Regions from separate parts of the Dehalobacter restrictus DSM 9455 genome, predicted to be linked through region 2. Evidence: riboswitches for the same ligand, from Rfam matches in the RefSeq annotation. Region 2 holds a riboswitch; the other holds the start of a gene.
The links. Region 2 has a riboswitch for thiamine pyrophosphate ahead of thiD (bifunctional hydroxymethylpyrimidine kinase/phosphomethylpyrimidine kinase). Riboswitches for the same ligand answer to the same signal wherever they lie in the genome.
Positions count from the first base shown of each region.

Region 1: linked by a shared signal. The riboswitch ahead of DEHRE_RS05875 (thiamine-binding protein) and the one ahead of thiD (bifunctional hydroxymethylpyrimidine kinase/phosphomethylpyrimidine kinase) in region 2 are both predicted to bind thiamine pyrophosphate.

Region 1 covers NZ_CP007033.1:1,218,307-1,229,291, forward strand. The annotation lists gene DEHRE_RS05850 (DEAD/DEAH box helicase) at 1-1,964, opposite strand, end outside; gene DEHRE_RS05855 (late competence development ComFB family protein) at 2,104-2,391, opposite strand; gene DEHRE_RS05860 (ABC transporter ATP-binding protein) at 2,520-3,269, opposite strand; gene DEHRE_RS05865 (ABC transporter substrate-binding protein) at 3,285-4,298, opposite strand; gene DEHRE_RS05870 (ABC transporter permease) at 4,383-5,180, opposite strand; gene DEHRE_RS05875 (thiamine-binding protein) at 5,197-5,484, opposite strand; TPP riboswitch at 5,600-5,706, opposite strand; gene DEHRE_RS05880 (demethylmenaquinone methyltransferase) at 5,893-6,612, shown strand; gene DEHRE_RS05885 (CBS domain-containing protein) at 6,853-7,275, shown strand; gene DEHRE_RS05890 (cobalamin B12-binding domain-containing protein) at 7,671-8,309, shown strand; partial or broken gene DEHRE_RS05895 (uroporphyrinogen decarboxylase family protein) at 8,331-8,510, shown strand; gene DEHRE_RS05900 (YigZ family protein) at 8,894-9,520, shown strand; gene DEHRE_RS05905 (TadE/TadG family type IV pilus assembly protein) at 9,818-10,294, shown strand; gene DEHRE_RS05910 (TadE/TadG family type IV pilus assembly protein) at 10,310-10,864, shown strand; gene DEHRE_RS05915 (pilus assembly protein TadG-related protein) at 10,927-10,985, shown strand, end outside.
Region 2 covers NZ_CP007033.1:158,855-169,839, forward strand. The annotation lists gene glpK (glycerol kinase GlpK) at 1-339, shown strand, start outside; gene DEHRE_RS00780 (M48 family metallopeptidase) at 496-1,224, shown strand; gene DEHRE_RS00785 (TIGR03915 family putative DNA repair protein) at 1,227-1,970, opposite strand; gene DEHRE_RS00790 (putative DNA modification/repair radical SAM protein) at 2,050-3,276, opposite strand; TPP riboswitch at 3,476-3,591, shown strand; gene thiD (bifunctional hydroxymethylpyrimidine kinase/phosphomethylpyrimidine kinase) at 3,710-4,516, shown strand; gene cytX (putative hydroxymethylpyrimidine transporter CytX) at 4,509-5,741, shown strand; gene thiM (hydroxyethylthiazole kinase) at 5,717-6,532, shown strand; gene thiE (thiamine phosphate synthase) at 6,525-7,193, shown strand; gene DEHRE_RS00815 (DUF3102 domain-containing protein) at 7,495-8,274, opposite strand; gene DEHRE_RS00820 (DUF1659 domain-containing protein) at 8,445-8,675, shown strand; gene DEHRE_RS00825 (DUF2922 domain-containing protein) at 8,713-8,946, shown strand; gene DEHRE_RS00830 (hypothetical protein) at 9,344-10,108, opposite strand; gene DEHRE_RS14250 (matrixin family metalloprotease) at 10,129-10,716, opposite strand.

The DNA of each region.
Region 1 (10,985 bases), 1.1 Mb from region 2:
TTAAAATCAATCTGGTCAAACTTTTGGAAATACTCATTACGTTTGCTTTCATAATCAATACAGGAAATCAGCGCAGTCAGCTGGTCATCATCCAGCTGTTCGATGATTCCTGAGTAAATCAACTCGGTTACCAGGATTTCCTGCACATAAATATATCTGGCGAGCTCCCCCCGCGGCAAAAGCTTGTCATTTCCGATATAGCCTATTTGCTGCAGTAGGGCTTTTTTTCTTTCAAATTCGGAATTAAATGTGTTGTAATCCGGCATTGAGAACAATTGATTCTTGAGGTCCGTGATTTCTTTTTCGAGGTTCATCCACTTTCCGGCGAAGGATTTACAGCTGTCGTTTTGTTTTCTGGTACATTTCTGGGGAACAGTCTTAAGGATCTTCTCCCATTTCATGATTTTTCGGTGCATCTGACGCCCGAAAATCTTATTGCGGCGTCGCGGGTCCAATTTATCATAGGCTTTATGAAGCCTGTCCAATTCTTTCTTTTTCGGGTAGTAATTCAGCGGACACCGATAGGTCCCGACATGCTCACAAAGGTTCTCTTTGGCTTGGGCTGATTGCTCGGACAGAAGACGAATCTCTTCTTCCGTTTTTTGTGCGGTCAAGATATAGGAATGAGCAGCAAAACTTTTTTTGAAATAGGTTTCGATTTGCTCCGGCGATAATGTTGCCAGGAGATTCAAAACTGTATTATAGGAAAGCCGAAACTGACTGGTCAGAGGTTCTAACTTGGCAATATCAAATTTTACCGGCGGTTCTTTTTCAAAGTAATTCAAATCAACAATCGCAAAGGAATAACCGATCTCGTCAATGCCGCGTCGGCCGGCCCTGCCGGACATCTGAAAAAATTCGTGGTTTGCCAGAGCCCTGAAACTGCGTCCGTCGTATTTGTTTAGGGAATCAAAGCAGACGGCCTTGACAGGATAGTTGATCCCGACACTGAAGGTCTCGGTACAGTACAGAACTGAGATCATCTTGGCCAGGAAAAGATCCTCTACGACGGATTTCTGCAAAGGCAGCAGCCCGGCATGGTGATAGGCAATACCTTTCCGGCAGACCCTGAATAACTTGCGCGTGGAAGAGGACCAAGTATCTTCAGCACCAAAATGCTCCAAAAAAATGTTTTTCACTTCTTTGCTTTGTTCCGACGACAGATAGTTTTTGATATTGGCCAGTTCATGCGCTTTATCGGCGCATTGCTTTCTGCTGAATACAAAATAGAGGGTAGGAAGATATTGTTTATCAACAGTTTTGATCAGGTCAAGATGTGACGTCGGTTTAAACAGCGGGGAATTATCGGTTCTGTCCGTGGATTTAAGCTTCTGATAATAGAACCTGATCAGGTCATCATAGCCGATGATGCCGGTGTCCTGACAAAAATAATAATATTCCAGAGGAACGATCCTTTGCTGTTCCTCGATCAACACAACGGTGTCTTTGCGGATGGCCTCGATCCAGCCCTTCAGTTCCACGGCATTGGCAATTGTGGCACTTAAGCCCAGAATCTTAATATTTGGCGGAGCGAGAATGATGGATTCTTCCCAGACTGTACCTCTGTCCTCATCATTAAGCCAGTGAATCTCATCAAAGATGATATAGGAAACGTGCTCCAGTTCCGGGTCATTGGTGATGACCTGGTTGCGGAAGATCTCTGTCGTCATGATCAGCAGCGGAGCGCCAGGATTGATCACAACATCCCCGGTCATGATCCCGACGGTCTCGCTGCCAAATTGGTGGGAAAAATCTTTGAATTTCTGGTTGCTTAACGCTTTTATCGGTGCTGTATAAATAATCCGTTTGCTTTCCCGAATTGATTTTTCGACCAGATAATCTGCTACCATTGTTTTTCCTGTCCCGGTAGGGGCTGAGACAATGACGGAATGCCCGTGATTGATTGCTTCAATCGCATCCATTTGGAATTGGTCGAGTTTTAGTCCCTGATACTCGGAAATCACGCTGATCACCTGCTTTTATTTTGAAGTCGCAATCATTGTAACAGAGTAAATAGCGATAATCAAATCCAGGATTGGAAAAAGTAAAGACGCCTCATATCATTTGAAGCGCCTTTGCAACTGTCATTAATCCCATGCGGGTTTATTCTTCTTTCTGGTCAAGCGGATGGGACGGGAAAGCAGCAACTATCTGGGCAGCACCAACGACTTCTGCCAAAACTCGGGCTTTGTCCGGAAACATTTGTGATTCAAAGTGTGTCATGACTTCGCCTTTTAAGGAAACATAATATCTTGGAGGGAAGCGGTTCAGTACAAAAGCCATTATGTCGGCCTGACACCGTTCGCATTTGCAAGGGATATTGGCGACGGGCAGATAATCTTCCAGTGTTTTCTTCACGATGACTTCACTAAAATTTTTTAGTTCATACATTAGTCTTATCCTCCCTGGGAAAAAATGCTTACCCTATTTTAACATATCGCGCCAAAGGGTAAAAGAACCCAGCGGGATTTCGAAAAAGTTTTTCAGGTATTGAAACATCTTCAAACGTTCTTTGGATATCAAGTTCCCAGCAAGTGAAACAGTTTTGTCTTCAAAGGCAATATCCCGGAAGAAAAAATCAGTTCCGGATCACGCGGCCGGGGAAACGGAACGTCGATGATCTCGACAACTTCTGCCGGGTATTTGCTGAGTACAAAAATTTTATCCGACAGCAGAATTGCTTCTTCAATATCATGGGTAATAAAGAGCACGGTATGCTTCGTTTCAATCCAGATTGACAGCAGCCAAAGCTGCATTTCTCTGCGGGTCAGGGCATCAAGCGCCCCGAAAGGCTCATCCAAAAGCAGCGTGGGCTGTCCGAATAGGATGGTTCGGAGCAGGGCGCCACGCTGTTTCATGCCGCCGGAAAGCTGATGAGGATAGTAATCGGCAAAATCGAGCAGCCCGAAATGTTCCAGACCCTTGATGGCCTCGACTGAAGAGATTTTTTTATCCTGGCGTCTGAGATCGCAGCCCAGCGTTACATTTTCCCGAAGAGTCCGCCACGGAAGAAGCAGGTCTTTTTGAAACATGTAGCCGACATGTCCTGGCATTCCGGTGATTTCTTGGTCATCGAGAAGGATTTGCCCCTGGTCGGGCTTTTCAATACCGGCGATAAGATTGCACAGCGTACTCTTGCCGGAACCGGAAGGCCCGATCAGGGAGACGAAAGAACCGCTCTCGATGGTCAGATTCAAATCCCGGAAAATCTCCATGGATTGACCGTTTTCGATATAGGTTTTCGAAAGGTTTTTTAAGGCAAGTGTCAAGGCGTCTGACCTCCGTTATCTGGTCGGAAGAAAATCATTGGTAAAAGCTTTGGATGAATCCATCATTTTGGTGACGAGCTTATTGTCATAGAGCCACTTGCTGTAGTTTTCCCAGACAGTTGCTTTCTGGACACCCCATTGTTTCGCATCGGCTTTGTACTGCGGGCTCAGCCAGGCCTGACTGCGTTTGATCATTTCCGGATCGGATTCAGGAGCGTATTTGATCAAGATTTCAGCTGATTCTTCCGGATTCCCAATTGCATATTCGTAGCCGGCACCGATTGCCTGCATCATTTTGCGGACAGTATCGGGGTTACTCTGAATCATTTCCTCGTTCGAGACAATGACCGGTGTGTAATAATCGAGGGCAGGGTCGATATCTTTCAGCCAGATCATATTAAGTTCCTGTCCTCTGATTTCAGCCTGGATACCTGTCCAACCATAGAAAATCCAGGTCAGATCAATATTGCTATTCAAAGAGGCCAACTGATCGGTTTCCCCGATATTGACCATGTTGATTTTGCTGAAGTCGGCATTTTCTTTTTGCATCAGCGCTGTAAGGATCGCGGTTTCCGAAGGCAACCCCCAGCCGCCGTATGTTTTTCCTTCAAAATCCTTGGCTGTCAGGATATTCTTGCTTCTCAGCGAGACAAAACCAGAGGTGTTGTGTTGAATGATAGTTGCCAGAGAGACAAGTGGCAAGTCACTGAGGCGGGCAGATGTAACCTGTTCCTGTGCACTGATACCAAAATCTACCTTTCCGGTTGCAACAAGCTGCTCGAGTGTTCCTTGGCTCGATGGGTTGACAATGTTGACTTCGAGTCCCTGGTCTTTGAAATAGCCTTTATCCTGAGCAACAAATAGCCCGGTATGATTCGTATTCGGTGTCCAGTCCAGCATAAGCGTTAGTTTAACCGGCTGGTTATTCTGGACGGAGTTCTGTTCAGCCTGTTTGCTGCAACCCGAAAGAGTCACAGTGAGAATCAGAAGGAGCACAATAAACGTAACCAATATCTTTTTCGTTTTCATTTCTATACCTCACTTGTATTTTTTGGGGGGCGAAGGAACGTATCTTTTCTCCTTGTTTACGGGGACGAAAGATACGTCCCTGGGTCAGCTTGTCCGTCTGTATCGGGAATACCAGGGAAGCAGTAGCCTGGTCAGAATAATAATGATTGCATAATAAAAGAAGCTGAGAGCAGTGATTGCAATGATTGCTGCAAATACTCTGTCGGTAAGGAAATTATTCGAAGAACGCAGCAGATAGACACCGAGCCCTTGGCTTGCTCCAAGCCATTCACTGATGACAGCCGTCATGACACTGTAGGCAGCAGCAATTTTCAAGCCTGAAAACAGTGCCGGCATAGCGTGAGGCCAACGGATTAGGGAGAATACCTGCCATTTGGATGCGCCCATGCTTTGCAGCAGATGCAGAAGATCTAAATCGCTTAATTCAAGGCCTTCAAGCAAACTGATCGCGATCGGAAAAAAACAGACCAGAACGACAATCAAGATTTTAGGCAGTACCCCATACCCCAGCCAGAGCAACAGCAGCGGTGCGACCGCTATCAAGGGGATCGTCTGGGAAATGATCAGAAATGGGTAAAACACCCGCCGAGACAGCGGAAACAGCGTCATTAGTGTGCTGACCGTCATGCCCAGAGCAACAGCGAGCCCTAAGCCCAACGTCGTCTCAATGATCGTTGCTTTGGTATGGCCCCAGATCACGTCCTTCGTATTCCAGAGAGCTTTCCCGATCTGAGAAGGAGAGGGAAGAAGCCAGCGGGGGATGCTGAAGTAATTTACCGTAAGCTGCCAGACTGCCAGCAGCACAACCAAAAAGAAAAGGGCAGGGGCATACCTCAGCAGTACAGCCGGTGGTCGGAATCTCCGGCTATTGTTTTTCAGCAATGGGAATCCCTTCTTTTCAGCGGTACTTGGCAATTTTCTCATTGATCGTGGAACCCTGGGGTACATAGTCAATTTTTACATTGGTCATTACCCTGGAAGCCCCGGCTTTGATACAAGCCTCCATAGCATCTTTGATGACCTGCCAGATTTCATCAGGCTCTCCTTCAAGTGCTGTTTCCATCGGACCGACTTCGTAGGGAAGGCCGCTTTGGGCGACAACTTTGATTGCTTCATCAACAACCGGATAGATTCTGGATTCCTCAACTTTTGGAATGACCTGAAAGGCCATTGTTATCTTCGCCAAAATACATTTCTCCTTCACGTATTTTATAGATTACTGTCCGTGACTTTGTAAATAATAAGACACTGCTTATCAACCATGACCGACAAACAAAAAACGCTGCAAAGGCAGCGCAGTTATTAAAGTTTTTTATTATTACTACGCTGGCATTACCCAGATCAGTTTTAAGGGTCGGATACGTGATATCCCTCTCAGCCAGCATCCCCAGCTCCCCATACTATTAAATTAGTTTTATCCTACCATAGTTGAAAATCATTAGCAATAGTGTTTTAGATTACTGTTTGCTTTTCATCAGATCATTTGCTTCTCAGGTGAGATATTCTAGATAGTTCTTAAATTGGACAATTTGGGCTAATTATCATATGATAGTACTGACCATATACTGGGCAAGATGGTACAAGGAGAGAGAAAATGGATTTTGCAGGCAAAGATAAATCAGAATACGTCAAGGAAACGTTTAACGCGATTGCCGGGAAATATGATCTAATGAATTCCCTGATGAGTATGGGGATGGATAACGCCTGGCGGGCCAAAGCAGTCAGGATTGTCGAGGCTAAACCCGGAATGAAGATGATTGACCTGTGCTGCGGAACCGGCAAGCTTACCAGAGAAATTGCCGTCGCCGTCGGGGATTCCGGCAGAGTCACCGGAGTCGATTTTTCAGAGGAAATGCTGGTTGTGGGCCGGAAAAATATTGAAAATGACCGTTACAAAGCGAGTATTGAGCTTTTGCAGGGCAATGCGATGAGCTTGCCTTTTACCGACAACAGTTTTGACGGAGCGACCGTTGGCTGGGGGCTCAGGAATCTTCCTGATCTGCGCCGCGGAATCCGGGAAATGATCCGTGTTGTCAAACCTGGTTCGATGGTTGTATCTCTGGATATGGGAAAACCGACTATACCGGTTTTCAAACAGTTTTACTGGCTGTATTTTGAGAAGATCGTCCCGTGGCTGGGAAAAATCCACGGCGGAAAACAAAAAGAATACACGTATCTTTATGATTCAGCCTGTGAGTTTGAATCTCAGCGTCAGCTCACCCTGATCTTTGCTGAATGCGGACTTCAGGATACGGGATATAAAAATCTTGTCGGCGGTGTTGTGGCGATCGTGTATGGCCGAAAACCAAAATGAATCAAACAAATAGAATAAAAATAAGGAATTCAATTATAAACAACAATAATAGCAGTAAATAACGTAATAAAATTATCCCCGGGTCAACCGAGGATAATTTTATTTTTACAGCAAAAGATAGTATAGATAATCATTTTTCTTTAATTAAAATCAACGTTTTACAAAGGGATTATTTACTGACATAATTCATTGGTTTCAGTGAAAAACTAGTGGAAATATTAAAACGGAGGTGTTTTTTATATGCGGGTCATGGATATTATGTCAACAGATGTAAGCTGGGTGGACCCAGCAGCCAAAGTTACGGATATCGCTAAAATTATGAGAGATAAAGATATTGGTGCTGTTCCGGTCGTTCAGGCCGGCAAAGTATTGGGAATTATTACAGACCGGGATATTGTTCTGAGGGTCATCGCTTCGAACAAGGATGTCAACCAGATGACGGCCGAGCAGTGCATGACGGTAGATCCAATCTGTATCGATGGCACGCAGGATATCGATACTGTTGCTGAAACCATGGCTGAATACCAGGTAAAACGTCTTCCTGTGCTGAACAAGGGGCAAATTATTGGGGTCATTGCGTTAGGTGACCTCGCGATTGAAAATATTCATATCAATGAGGCTGGAGAGGCTTTAAACGGGATATCGCGAGGCATCAGCCATTAATGCCAGATAGGAAAGATACTTCAATCATAAATGGGATATGCTTTACAATGGCATATCCCATTACATATTTTATGGAGGTTTTATGAGTGAAAACAAAATATCATTTTTAAGCGGCTCTTTTTTATGGTTTGGTGCTGCAATTTTCTCAGGCAGTTACGATGTGGTGGAAATTCAATAAATAGATACTGTCAGACAAAATCCAAAAGTATGAATTGAGATACATGTACCATAAAAGATTGTGTAATGTTACAGCTAAAGCAGTTCTAAAGATGCAATCAATGATCCGGATATATTTGAACATAAAATTTCTAAAAATCATTTCATACTAAATTTAAAAAAATGTATATTTGGTATAGTTGCTTGTATACACAAATTTTTATGGAGGATGATCTGAAGTGGTGGATTTGAAAGTCCTGACTCAAGCGATGTCCGATTTGGACGAAGACGTGCTAAACAAGGCCATTGATGAAGTACTAAGTAAAGACGACAATGCCGCAGAAGCTCAAGAAGTTGTTAAAGCTTGTCAGCAAGGTATGACACTCGTAGGTGAACGCTATGATTCGGGCGAGTACTTTATTGGAGATTTGGTCTTCGCCGGGGAAGTGTTGCAAAGTGTAATGGACAAGCTCAAACCGGCTTTAAGTGCAGGTTCCTCAGCAAAAGGCGGAAAGATTGTTTTAGCTACAGTCTTTGGAGATATTCATGACATAGGCAAAAATATTTTCAGATCCGTGGCTGAAGCCGCGAGTTTTGAGGTGATCGACCTGGGGATCAATGTTCCGGTTAACCAGATCGTGGACAAGGTAAAAGAGGTTAACCCTGATATTATAGGATTAAGCGGCGTACTGACTTTGGCGCTGGATAGTAAGAAAGAAACAGTTAATGCGCTTAATGAAGCAGGCCTTAGAAATTCAGTTAAGGTGATTATCGGCGGAGTACCCGTTAATGAGAATGTATGTAAAAGTATAGGTGCCGATGCCTTTTCGACAAACGCAGCTGAAGGTGTAAAAATATGCCAGAGATGGGTGGGTTGATCAATAAGTGAAGCTATGAACCTCTATCAAGAGCGGACCAAGGAAGAATGTATTGCCAAAGCGAAAGAATTAATCGATGGTATGGCAGGCGGAGGATACATTTTTGGCACCGATAAGGAGCTTCTTGCACCAGCGGATGGCAAGGCGGAAAACATCATCGCCGTAAATGAATTTGTCATGGAGTATGGTATTTATAAATAGGAGGTGTTTCACGATGGAAGAACAATTGTTGATTTCTTGGAGTGATATCGTTAAAGAGCTCCGGAACTCGCAGACAAGGACCCCGCGATGGGAATGAATTGGGATATTGGACAGGAAATGAGTTTTGCCTAGCCTATGTAACTTTCCTGGCACTCTTTTAAACAAATATCCGTACTGCCGGAAGTAGTTTACCAGTGCCTACTGGCAGGGAAAAATATAGAAGCAACTATCAGCCAGGAGAAAATCCTGGCTTTTTTGTGTTCGGTTATAGTGTGAAAAAGTCAAATATAAGAAGGGTTAAAGGATATAAGTTGAAATCTATGTTATATTTAGAATATAGGTACTGGCTAAAACTATAATTAAGTTAATGGTGGGGACGAAAAGTGGAAGCATTTAAAACAATCGAGAGAGAGACAGAGGCCGAACAAGTCGTTGAAAAATCAAGGTTTATCGCTTTGGTTAAATATATCGAAGGCACGGCCGAAGCCGAAAAAAATATGAAGGAAATCCGGGAAGTCCTTCCTAATGCCCGTCATTATGTATACGCTTACCGTATTCACGAAGGCAGGATTGAGAAAGCCTCGGATGACGGCGAACCGCAGGGTACAGGGGGAAGACCGGTCATGGAACTGCTCCAGCACCGGCAGCTCTGGAACATCCAGATCATTGTTGTGCGTTATTTTGGCGGTATCCTGCTTGGTACCGGTGGACTTACAAGAGCCTATGGCGGGACAGCCCGCCTTGCATTGGAGAACACAGCGATTGTCCAGCTCGTTCCGCACCGGATCTATGTACTCCGGATTCCGTACTCCTGGTTTGAACAGATCCGGTACGGCCTGAAGCAAAAGGGCATGGAAAGCGGTAATGAAAAGTTTAGTGAAGAAATTGATCTTGAAGTATACATCCGGGATGGAGATCAGGATACCTTTACTGGCTGGCTGCATGAATTCACCAACGGGCAGGTTTCCTGGAAGGATGCTGGGGCTGTATTAAAGTCGGTTAGCGTATAGAAAATAAGACCCTCAGGGGCCTTTTTTTTTACGCAAAATATGTAGGTACTGGGAACGCATGGATTAATCTACTGGTACTATTGGGAAACAAAAATAGTCCGAAAGTATCAATTTCTTGTAAAAGACATCATTTCGACAAATTTCCTCTTGAGGGTCTGAGTTTTTATAGATAGAATCCATATAAAACCAAATGTAAAATGATTGTAAACTAAACGTAAATATATTGTAAAAAATAGACAAGGCTTAACTAGTTGCATATGGCAGCGGCTGATTATATTAATGCTGGGCGGTAAAAATATGAAAATCAGAGAATTTATTAGTTTAAGAAAAATACGGGAATGCAAAAAAGGTCAGGCTATGGTGGAATTTGCACTGGTTTTGCCTATCTTACTACTATTTTTTGGTTTTATTTTGGATGCCGGACGAATTGTCGATGCACAAGTATTGGTACAGAGTGCAGCAAATGAGGGAATCCGGCAAGTTACCAGCAAGACAAATATCAAAGAACAAGTAAAAAATTCCATTAGTGATTATACAGACAGATTGGATTTTGATCAGTTAACCGTTGAGGCCAAAGCTGGAGAGACAAAACGAAGGAATTATACGTATCATGCGAACAAGGGATCTCAATTTCAAGAATTACCAAGCTATTATACATATTTTAACGCGACAGTAACCTTGGAATATGATGTACCGGTGCTCATGCCGCAGTCAAAATTGTTTTTGGTGATGAATTTAGGGTATTGTCAACATTTACTTCGCAGGTGTTTTTAGAGGGGTACCCTGAGGATGGTTAGAGATATCGAACGGATACGTTTGAAGGGAAGGGTGTTCAATTTGATGCGCATGCTAAAAAATGAAAATGGACAGGCACTTGTTGAATTTGCCCTGGTACTTCCTTTATTTCTAACGTTAACGTTTGCTGTGATAGATTTAGGGTGGATGATGAATAAGTATCTTACTTTTGATTACGCTTATCGCAATGCGTCTTGGACAATGGGTATAAGCTATGATAGTGATTATTCCCAAACTATCAGTGGAGAATCTGCCAAAAAAGCAATAAAAGAGGCAATGGAAAAGACATCGTCGCTGGTTGATGAGGAAGATCTGTCTGTGAGTGATGCCAAGTTAAAATGTTGGACTGAAAAGAAAGACTACTACACGCCCAAAAGTGGCGGCGGTACGGATCAAAATACAAAAAAATGGAGATATGCGCAGATCACAGCCAGTTTAGTTTATACAGTTGAACCGTTGACTCCGGTAGGAAGAGTGATATTCGGAGAACAGCTGACATTTACGAAAAACCTTAAAAAAAATCGACTGATTATGACAAAAGAAGGTTAGCAAATCAAAGTGTGTTAGGTCAGAAAGTAGGTGGCAATATGCCTAGAAGCGTCTGCTTGCTGATGCGTAAACTTTTAAAAAATGAAGATGGAAATATCACAATTCTATTTGCTGCCCTGTT
Region 2 (10,985 bases):
CAGACGAATGATGTTCTTGCGTTAATGGCTAAGGATACCGGTATCCGTCTTAAGGCCTTGAAAGTAGACGGCGGTGCAGCCGATAATAATTTCCTGCTGCAGTTTCAGGCGGATCTCAGCGGTATTCCGGTTGAACGGTCAGAAATTTGTGAGGTTACGGCTTTGGGAGCAGCATATCTGGCAGGTTTGGCAGCCGGATACTGGAAGGACAAAGAAGAGCTGAAATGCCTCAGTAAAGGGCGTTTTATTTCTGATTCGAACATCACCGAATCTGAGCGTCAGCAATACCTCAGTGGGTGGAAAGCGGCAGTCAGTCAGGCAACCTATCGGACCGTATGATGGGATTATGAACGGAAAATACAAATAACAGATATGTTCAGATAATATTTATTGGCGTAAAGGTTTCTTTTTTCCCCTTAGTCGTAGTAAAATAGTCTTGCTTGATTTTTTGCACAGGGCAATATCATTATTTTCGGGAGTAAAGTGGAAGGCAAAATGGAATACCTTCGTATAGGCAAAAGGCAAATTGAATATGAGCTTCGAAAAAGCAGCAAAGCAAAAAGATTGATTGTTACCATCAAACATCAGAAGTTAAAGGTTTCTGTTCCTGCCGAAATTACTTTTACCCAGGCCAGACGATATCTGGAAAACAATAAAGACCTGATATTAAAGCACATCGAAAAACAAAATTCAGCAGCAGGTGAAACTGCTGCGAAGGAATATGTTTCAGGTGAAAAACTACTGTACAGGGGCAGGCATTATCCTCTGCTGATCGAGGAAAAGGCCGGACCCGGAAGCTCCTCAGCATCGTTTATTGGAAGCAGGATCGTTGTAACCATTCCACCGGGGTTATCAAAAGAGAAGAAAAGTCAATCAACCAAAAAGATACTGGAAGAATGGTATATCCGGCAGGCCCAAAAGCTTCTTCCTGAACAGGTCGAATATTATGCCAGACAGCTGGATATTACCTACCAAAAACTTAGAATTAAGGATCAAAAAACAAAATGGGGAAGCTGTTCAAGCAAAGGATACATCAACTTAAATTGGCGCATTATCATGGCACCGAACCAGGTTGCGGCTTATGTGATTATTCATGAATTGGCCCATCTTAAGTACATGAACCATTCCAAGGAATTTTGGGCATTCGTGGAACAAATTCTGCCGGACTATAAGAAGTGGAAAAGCTGGCTGAAAGAACATTGTAATGAATTGATGGACGGATGAGATTAAAGCAGCTCCGATTTTCGAAATTCCACCAGGTTATGACGATAGCGCTGGGGGATAAAATGGGATTGGAGCTTTTTATTTTTGCGGTTTTCAATGCTGATACGGGTAAAATATTTAGCCCAGAGCTCCTGGTATAATTGTTCTGTCTCTGAATCAGGAATGGCTGCTTCCTCGGAAAAATCGGAAAGGTACCAGTCTTTTTTATTGCAGATGATCGCAAGGCTTCTTTTTTTGTCATGAATAATGAAACGTTCGCCTGCTAGCCTGTCGGCAAAATGGTCGGCCAGAAGAATTAATATATTATGATCCGGCTCCAGGGCCGAATAAAGATAACTGCGGGTATCCGTAAAGCGAAGTAGCCCCAAAAAGCGCTCTGCTTCAAAAGATACTTTCTTGGCTGTTTGCCGGATCGGCAATACCTCGGGATGAGAATGAATGCTGTCAATTTTCGGACCTAACTGAAAGCCCAGCTGAAGGTATTTTAAGATAAGGTTTTCTTTAGCGGTATTGTTCGAGAGGTATACATAATAGATCTGCATTAAGGAGTAGACAGAAATTTTTCTGTCTATCGCATCATAAACCCTGGCAGCAAGCACAGGATCACTTTGGATAACGGTAGATGGCGTGAACATATTGAACTGATACGAAGCCTCAGGATAGATTCCCTGGGCTCTTTGTTCATAATAGCTGTAATATATTGAAGTCAGCAGACCGTCAAAGCTTCCGTCATATAAATAATCCATTTTCAACAGTCCCTCATTCTTCGGAAGATTCCTAGAACCTTGTCAACCCTAAAATGATCATCTATGTTTACAGGATAAATCAGAACAAACATAGCTGAACGGGTTTGGCTACAGGTGCCAGGGCCTGGCGCACCAAGGCACTTTCTGCAGGGATGCCTCCGTAATAACAGCCCTGACACGTAATAAAATATTTAGCGCGCTTAAGAACCACACCCATTTTTTTAAGATGATTATAAGAAATATTACCCAGCCTGCGCTGCAGGATGATTCTCTGGGCGGAAGTCACGCCTACGCCAGGAATTCGAAGCAGCTCTTCATAAGAGGCTTGGTTGATTTCTAGAGGAAATAACTGCATGTTTCGAAGCGCCCAGGAAATTTTGGGATCAAAATCGGTATCCAAAAACGGACTTTGTTCATTGACGATTTCATCCGCTTTAAAGCTGTAAAATCTCAGCAGCCAGTCCGCCTGATAGAGCCGGTGTTCTCTAAGCAAAGGCGGAGAAGTGGAAAGAGCAGGAAGATTTGGGCCCTCATTAACGGGAACATAGGCCGAGTAATAGACTCTTTTCAACTGAAAACGGTTGTAAAGGGTTTCTGTGGCTTTAATAATGGAAAGGTCACTGTCTTTGCTTGCCCCGACAATCATCTGGGTCGACTGTCCTGCCGGAACAAATTTTTGGACGTGTCGGAAGATCTTTCTTTCGGAAGCGTTTTGCGTCATTTGATTATTAATTTGATTCATCGGCGCAAATAGGACGGGCAGTGTCTTTTGCGGCGCCAGGAGTTTGAGGCTCTGCTCTGTAGGCTGTTCAATATTAATGCTCATCCTGTCGGCGAGTAATCCGGTCTTGTTGACCAGCGCCGGATCGGCGCCGGGAATCACTTTGACGTGTATATATCCGTAAAAGTGATATTCATGCCTCAGAATGTCAAGAACCTGATAAATCCTTTCCATGGTATGATTTGGACTGCGCTCAATCCCCGAGCTCAAAAAAAGACCTTCAATATAATTTCGCCTGTAGAATTGAATCGTCAGGTCGGCAACTTCCCTTGGCGTGAAACTGGCTCGCGGGATATCATTTTGATTACGGTTAATGCAATAATGACAGTTATAAATACAGTAGTTGGTCAGAAGAAGTTTTAAGAGTGAAACACAGCGGCCGTCGGCAGACCAGGTATGGCAGATGCCAAATGATTTGGAATTGCCGATACCGCCTTTATTTTGTTTATTTACCCCGCTTGAAGCACAGGAAACATCATACTTGGCTCCATCGGCGAGGACTGCAAGTCTTTCCAGGGTACTCATGCTCATCACCCCAATAAATTTTAGCAGAAACAGAACAGAAATGCAAACATATGTTCGATAATTCTGCATAATACGGGTTCGGAGATAGATAAGACAAAAATAAGAACAAAAAATAAAAAAAAAGATCGACTTGAAATCTATTTCAGAAAATACTATACTAGGTTCAATTATTCTAATCTTACCAGCTCAAAATTAAATAACTTAATTTCAGGGGTGCCGGATCGAGGCCGGCTGAGATAAAGACCCAATGATGTCTTTGACTCCTATAACCTGATCCAGGTAATGCTGGCGGAGGGAAGAAGTTTTGGAATACATGAGATGTTAGACGTACGTATAGTACGTACTGCAATGTTTTTAAGCAGACAAAACACAAATCTTTTTCCGATTTGTGTTTTTCGTTTTTCTGCTCAGAAATCGAGAAAGAAGGTATCCTATGAAAAAAGTATTAACAATTGCAGGCAGTGACACTTGTGGTGGAGCAGGAATTCAGGCTGATTTGAAGACTTTTGCTGCACATGGGGTTTATGGAATGAGTGTGATAACTGCTGTGACAGCACAGAATACCCAAGGGGTTATTGCTGTGCAGGATATTAAGCCGGAGATTATCGGGAAACAAATCGATGCAATTTTTGAAGACATTGAAGTAGATGCATTGAAAATCGGGATGGTATCGGTAAGCGAGACTATAGAAACGATTCGGGATAGATTAATTGAGCATAACGTCAAAAGGATTGTACTTGATCCGGTGATGATTTCGAAAAGCGGATATCCTTTACTGAAGGAAGATGCCAGAAAGGCTTTGATTACAAACCTACTGCCGCTTGCGACCATCGTTACTCCGAATATTCCTGAGGCTGAGACAATTACAGGAAGGCCGATCCTAAATCTTCGGGATGTGAAGGAAGCAGCAAAAATAATTTTATCCTTGGGACCCGCCTGTGTCTTGCTAAAAGGTGGACACTTGGAGGGAACGGCGACGGATATTCTGTTTGATGGAAAAGTATTTTCTGAATTTAAAGCGCCAAGGCTGAATACGAAAAATACCCATGGCACCGGTTGTACCCTTTCGGCTTCTATTGCTGCAAACCTGGCCAAGGACATGGAAATGACCAGGGCCGTAGAAGCAAGTAAAAAATATATTACGATGGCGATAGAGCATTCGTTGGAAATAGGTAAAGGGGTAGGCCCAACGCACCATTTTTACGAAATTTATAAGAAAGCGGGAATGATGGATGAGTGATTCTAAAATACCTGATAATAAAACACAAGGGGTTCCTTCTTTCAGCCATTTTATCCTCTGGTTTGGGGCAGCAGTTTCTATTGCTGAAATCTATACCGGGGCATTAATTGCTCCCCTTGGTTTCAGCAAAGGTGTTCAGGCTATTCTGCTGGGGCATTTGCTTGGCGTTGTTATTCTAGGTCTCACCGGAATAATCGGTGCAGAAAAAAGAATTTCGGCCATAGAATCTACCCGAATTTCTTTTGGAAAATACGGGTCTTATGGTTTTTCAGTTCTAAATATTTTGCAGCTTCTTGGCTGGACGGCTGTGATGATTATTGTGGGCGCTCGTTCAGTCAATGAAATCAGCAAGATTCTCTGGGGCTTTAATAACCAGCTATTATGGAGCATTTTTATCGGTTTACTAATTTGTCTCTGGATTGGGGTCGGGATAAAAAAGCTTAACAAAGTGAATGCTCTGGCCGTAGGACTGCTATTCATTCTGACAATTGTCTTAAGCACGATTGTCTTCAAAAATCCTGGTTTAGCTGTCCAGATTCCAGATGGAGAGCTTTCCTTTGGTGCAGCAGTAGAACTTAGCGTAATTATGCCGCTATCCTGGTTACCACTGATTTCAGATTATACCCGTTATTCAAAGAGCCGCAAGGGAGCTTTTTGGGGGAGTGCCGGCGGCTATTTTGTCGGGAGCAGCTGGATGTATGTCATCGGACTGGGAGCGGCTATTGTTGCCGGGAATTCTGATATTTCGGCAATTCTCCTATCTGCCAATCTTGGAATTGCAGCAATGGGAATTGTGGTTTTATCTACGGTGACGACGACCTTTCTTGATGCTTATTCAGCGGGAGTCAGTTATCTGAATATCTGGCCGAAAGCAAATGATAAAATAGCTGGTCTGGTCATGACATTTATCGGAACTGTACTTGCCGTCATTGTGCCCATGGAACAGTATGAGAACTTTCTTTATGCCATAGGTTCCGTTTTTGCTCCGCTTTTCGCAATTCTTTTAACGGAGTATTATATCTTCAGAAAAAAGGAGATCAAGGAAGATCAGGCTATCAATTGGCTAAACATGCTGATCTGGGTTATAGGCGTTGTACTTTATCAGCAGTTTGCGGCGAGCGGTTTTTTCTTAGGAAGTACCCTGCCTGTAATGGTGATAACAGCAATATTTTGTATTTTAGGTAAAGGGGTTGTCGGAAAATGGATATCATCAAAGAATGTGTAGAAGCTCTGAAAGAATTAAAAGAGCGAAGACCGCTGGTTCACAACATCACCAATTATGTTACGGTCAATGATTGCGCGAATATCATTCTCGCGCTCGGGGGCTCACCGGTGATGGCTGACGATATCAGTGAAGTTGAAGATATGGTGGCGATCGCTTCAAGCCTTGTGATTAATATGGGCACTTTGAGTGAAAGAACGGTTGGTTCCATGATCAAGGCAGGAAAGAGAGCCAACCAATTACACATACCTGTTATTTTTGATCCTGTAGGTGTAGGCGCTACGCCCTATCGCAATAAGGTTGCCCAAACACTGCTAAATGAAATTCATTTTGCCGTAATCAGAGGAAATATGTCCGAAATCAAGTGTTTAAACGGCTTGAACGTTCAAACCAAGGGAGTCGATTCCGTAACGGACGAAACGGGCGGGGTAGAAGTTGCCAAAGACTTAGCGGCTAGAATGAACTGTGTAGCAGCTGTTACCGGTAAAACGGATATTATTACAAATGGAAAAGCAGTATGCAGTATCGCAAATGGTCATCCGATCCTGGCGCATGTTACAGGTACCGGCTGTATGGCGACAGCGCTGGTCGGAACCTACTGCGGCGTGGTTGCAGATTCCTTTATAGCGGCCGCAGCGGGAGTAATGACGATGGGGCTTGCCGGAGAGCTAGCCCAAAGAACATTGCAAGATAAGGAAGGAATAGGCACTTTTAGGGTGAGACTTTTCGATAGTGTCTATAATCTGGGTGAAGATACGATAAGGAAAGAAGGGAGGATAAAATTGCTTGCCTAGCTTAAAATGGGACTACTCTCTTTATCTTGTTACTGATAGAAGCTATATCGGAGTTCGGGATTTGATCGTTTGTGTTCGGGAAGCAATTGAAGGTGGTGTCTCTCTTGTTCAGCTTCGGGAGAAAATCGCCCCGTCCCGGGAATTTTATGAAATGGCCGAGAAATTGAAAAGCCTGACTTCCCGTTACAATGTTCCGTTGATTATTAACGATCGTCTGGATATTGCCTTAGCCATCGATGCTGATGGTCTGCATCTGGGACAGGAAGATCTGCCGATTGCGGTAGCCAGAAAACACATTGGACAAGATAAAATCATTGGGATATCAGTCAGTAATGTTGCAGAAGCCATTCAAGCGGAAAAAGAGGGAGCGGACTATCTTGGAGTAGGGGCAATGTATGCAACAGGAACGAAGATCGATGCCAAACTTGTTTCGCTGGCAGTGCTGGAGAAGATAAAAAAAGCCGTCTCAATCCCTGTCGTAGCGATTGGCGGGATTAAGAAGGAAAATGCTGTGCGTACGATGGAAACCGGGATTGACGGAATATCCGTAGTTTCTGCTATCCTAGCGGCGCAAGACATTGAACAGGCAGCACGGGAATTAAAAAAATCATATCAAAAACAGACTAATTATACGAAAGGGGCTGTGCTGAAACTTAAATAGTTTCACACAGCTTCTTTGCTATTTTGATATAATATTGACCATTTATGCCGCATTGCAGTAACAGCAAAGCAGAAGAATAAAAAAAGGGGCATATTACCCCTTACATACCACCATTTTTCGCATATTATGTGCTATGCAATGTAATCCCCATTCCAGTTTGACCTGAGATGCACATCAGCTTGATGACTTTTTACGTCGCGTTTCAATCAGTACTAAAGCCACCAACAAAAGTAGTATTCAATTAGAGAAGAATCCCGCTGTTCGGTCGTGACAACGGGATTCTTCACAACAGGATTTTTATTTACAGTTCCGGAATATCCTTTGCCCATATCTCATCCCGCGCCCGCTGAATCAGAAACTCATAGACTTTATCCTTATAGGCAACGAAGGTGTCCGGGTCGCTTTGTTTGATCTTATCGAGCTGGAACCACAGTTCTTTGATCACCCGGTCCAGTTCCCCGTAGAGAAAGGCGATATTGTTGGCGCGTACCTTGGTCGACGCACTGCTCAAGTTCTTGCGCAGGGAGTTCAGGGATTTATAAGCGGTTGTTTTTTTGATGGAGGTTACCTCGTTCTGCAGGTTTTCGGCTTTTCGTTCTAGCCGGCTCTTGGCCGTAAACAATTCCTGGGCGTTTTTATCTAATACGGCGTTCGCTTGGGCCAGCCGGGCGGACTTTTCCTTTTCCTCCTCCAGGGCTTGCTGCAGGACCGCTTTTTCCTGTTCGGCCTGTTCCTTCTTCCGCCGGGCCTGATTCCAGTCGTCAATCGCCTTTTGCAGCTCGCGGGTAGACGTTCTCGCGACATCCGTGTCCGTGATGAAAGCGGCTCTTTCCTCTTCCGGTACGCCTAAGAGGATGTAGGCCTGTGAAAAGCTCAGTTCGGGTATTTCCTGGTCCGGTTCGCCGTCGGTGAAGATAGAAAGCTGTTTGACGCCGTACTCCTGGTAGAGGCGCATCATTTTTTCGGCCGTATCCTGGGAGTAGCTGACCTCCTCTTTCAGCCAACGGCCCCATTCCCCATACTTGACCTGTTCCTTGATCTCCGTCAGCCGCCGCCCGATCTCGATGGCGCTGCTGAGCACGATCCGATGGGTCTGTCTTTTGATCAGGTTAATTTCCGACGCGATTAACTGCGGCGACTCCGGATATTTTTAAGGACAACCTGTAACCCCCGGGACAAAATATTCATAAAGTAGTTAATGAGGACAGGCGAGACAAGTCAGCCTGTCAAAGAGAAAGGAGGTGCACAGCCATGCCTGTCACCATGATCCCGTTAAGTTCGGTTCTGGCCGGACGCTATCAGATCGGTACGACGCCGGCCGGCGGTCCGATCCTCAGGAAAAAAGGACTGAATTATGTTAAGCCTGACGCCACGGAGCAAGCCCTTTATGATGTCATTTCAGCCTTATACAGTTTGAGTCAACATGAACTGCAGGATATCCTGTTGCAGAAGAATTACCGGCTTGAGTTCGAAGAGGGATAAGGTTTCTGCCGGTTTGGGCGGGAAAGGAGGTGATCATATGGCAAATACCAGATATGTTCGCCTGACGTTTGCCACCACAGGTGGCAAAACTTTCGGCATTAACGTGCCGGATCCGATCGAAGGCCTGACGAAGGCTCAGTGCGAAGCCGTCATGGATACGGTTATCGAGCGGAATATTTTCCTCACTTCCAGTGGGGAGTTACAATTAATGCGGGACGTTAAGGTCTACGACAACAACGTGGAGGATCTCTATGATCCTCCCGAAGGATAAGCGTGCCTAGCGCTCTGGAGCTGTTGTTTTGGCAACAGCTTCAGCCCTTTTCCCTCCAGTACATTTAAGTAAGAATGTAAGCGTCAGAGATGATCACCGTGGTTGTGCAGTGTTGTTTTGCTATATCCTGAACCCTTTTCTGTGTTTCAGGGTACATCCATAATGGAAATCTTTTTTTGTTTCCCTCTGACATTCTGTTTAACCTCCTATCGTCGAAGTAAAAGTTCGGAGAAAAAATCGCGTGAAAAGATGCCCCGAACTCTCCCACAAAAAGACAAAAGGAGCGATAGCTTCTTCCTGCTATTGCTCCCATAAAATATTCGCCTAATTTTACATCAATTTTGAGTTTATATAGAGTTCGGGATACACCCCATACACCCGTGCCATTCCTTGAAGTTTACAAATCACCTAAGACGTCATTAATAGTTTCAAATTTTCCACTTTCGTTATTCTTTACTTTTATCGTTGACATTTCGTCTTTAATTAATTTTTTAGATTCTGATTTTGCCATTGTGCTTTTATCAATTTCTCTCAAACCATCCTGCAAAAATACAATGCCGTATCTATCATAATCAGGATCATATTTTAAATACATTAAATATGTTTTACCTTGTTCTATATTTATGTTGCCCATTGTATAGGATGAAACATACTTTGTCTTTTTCTCTTCATTTGTAAGCGTCTTGGTTAATTCTACTTTTGTTTTTTGACTTTCAGTTAGTCCTTTTTCATATTCACTAAAACTAATTACTCCGCCAAGTCTTATAAATGGAATAATATTATCCTCAACATTTCCTTTGATAACTTTTTCAACTTTTATTTTGCCAATAGTTTGAATATCTGTATATAATTCTTCTTTAGGATTATAGTTTATACTTCCATCTACTGATTGGACTGTCCCGATAATTATAAAATCCGAATTTTCATTTCTAACTTTTTTATCAGTAGTATTGATTAAATAATCTAATTCAGATCTTAAGTCTAATACTACATCTTTATTCTCCGTAGTTGAACTTAAGCTATTTACATTTTTATCTATTGTGTTTTTAATGTTTGCAGATGCTAATACGGAATTGTTGCTTGTCTTAGATAATATAGTAATTCCACTCAATAATAGTATAAAAAATATACTACTAAAAATTATAACGGTTTTCTTTTTCATGAAAATCCCTCCTTGTATTATTAATATTTTGCATTTATTGCATCATTATCTTCTTGTTGTACAGTTTGTACTGTCCTACCATAGGCAGTTTGGCACATAATACTACCTGTGGGGTTACTATTATAATGTGCCAACCCGAATGCGTGTCCCATTTCATGTGCCGTTACTCCTTGCCTTAATGAAGAAGACAAAGTTGATAGTGCAGTATTATTTAAATAAATTTCTGAATACAACCAATTACTTAAATTTGGGTCTATTTCATAACCAGACGCATTCATTGGGCGAGTTTGTCCTCCTATATTATCTCCATCTGGACCCCAATAGGAGCTAGTCTTAGCATAGAAATCAATTGCGGTTCCACTATTTGTACTTTTAATATATAAATATATTGGATTAGATCCATAGCCTGTATGTTCCCAGTTATATGCGGCATCTCTAATCGGAGTATATAGAGGATTACTTGAACCATTCTCTATATAATAATATACATTAACTCCTCTAGAGCATGAATAAGTAAATGTAGGTGTTATTGCAAATACGGGTGTCGCCAAAAGAATAGTAAATAATGTTGATAAAATTATAGAACACAGATATTTTTTTGGTTTCATGTTCATGAATAAACATCCCTTCATCAGATATTTTTTACCAATAATTCTTGATAGGTTTTCAATTCCAACGTTCATTTTTCATGAGAACTGCCTCTTCAATTTAATTTAGTTAAATTAAACCAGACCTGAACTTTATTAAGCAAAGTTATGGACGTCGCCCTTGATAAACAGTACCCTTGGAAGTCCTGTTTATTGGGGGTTTCTTTATTGTAATATTTCTATTGCCTCACTCTTAAATGTCCTAATAATAAATCACCTCACTTTGGATA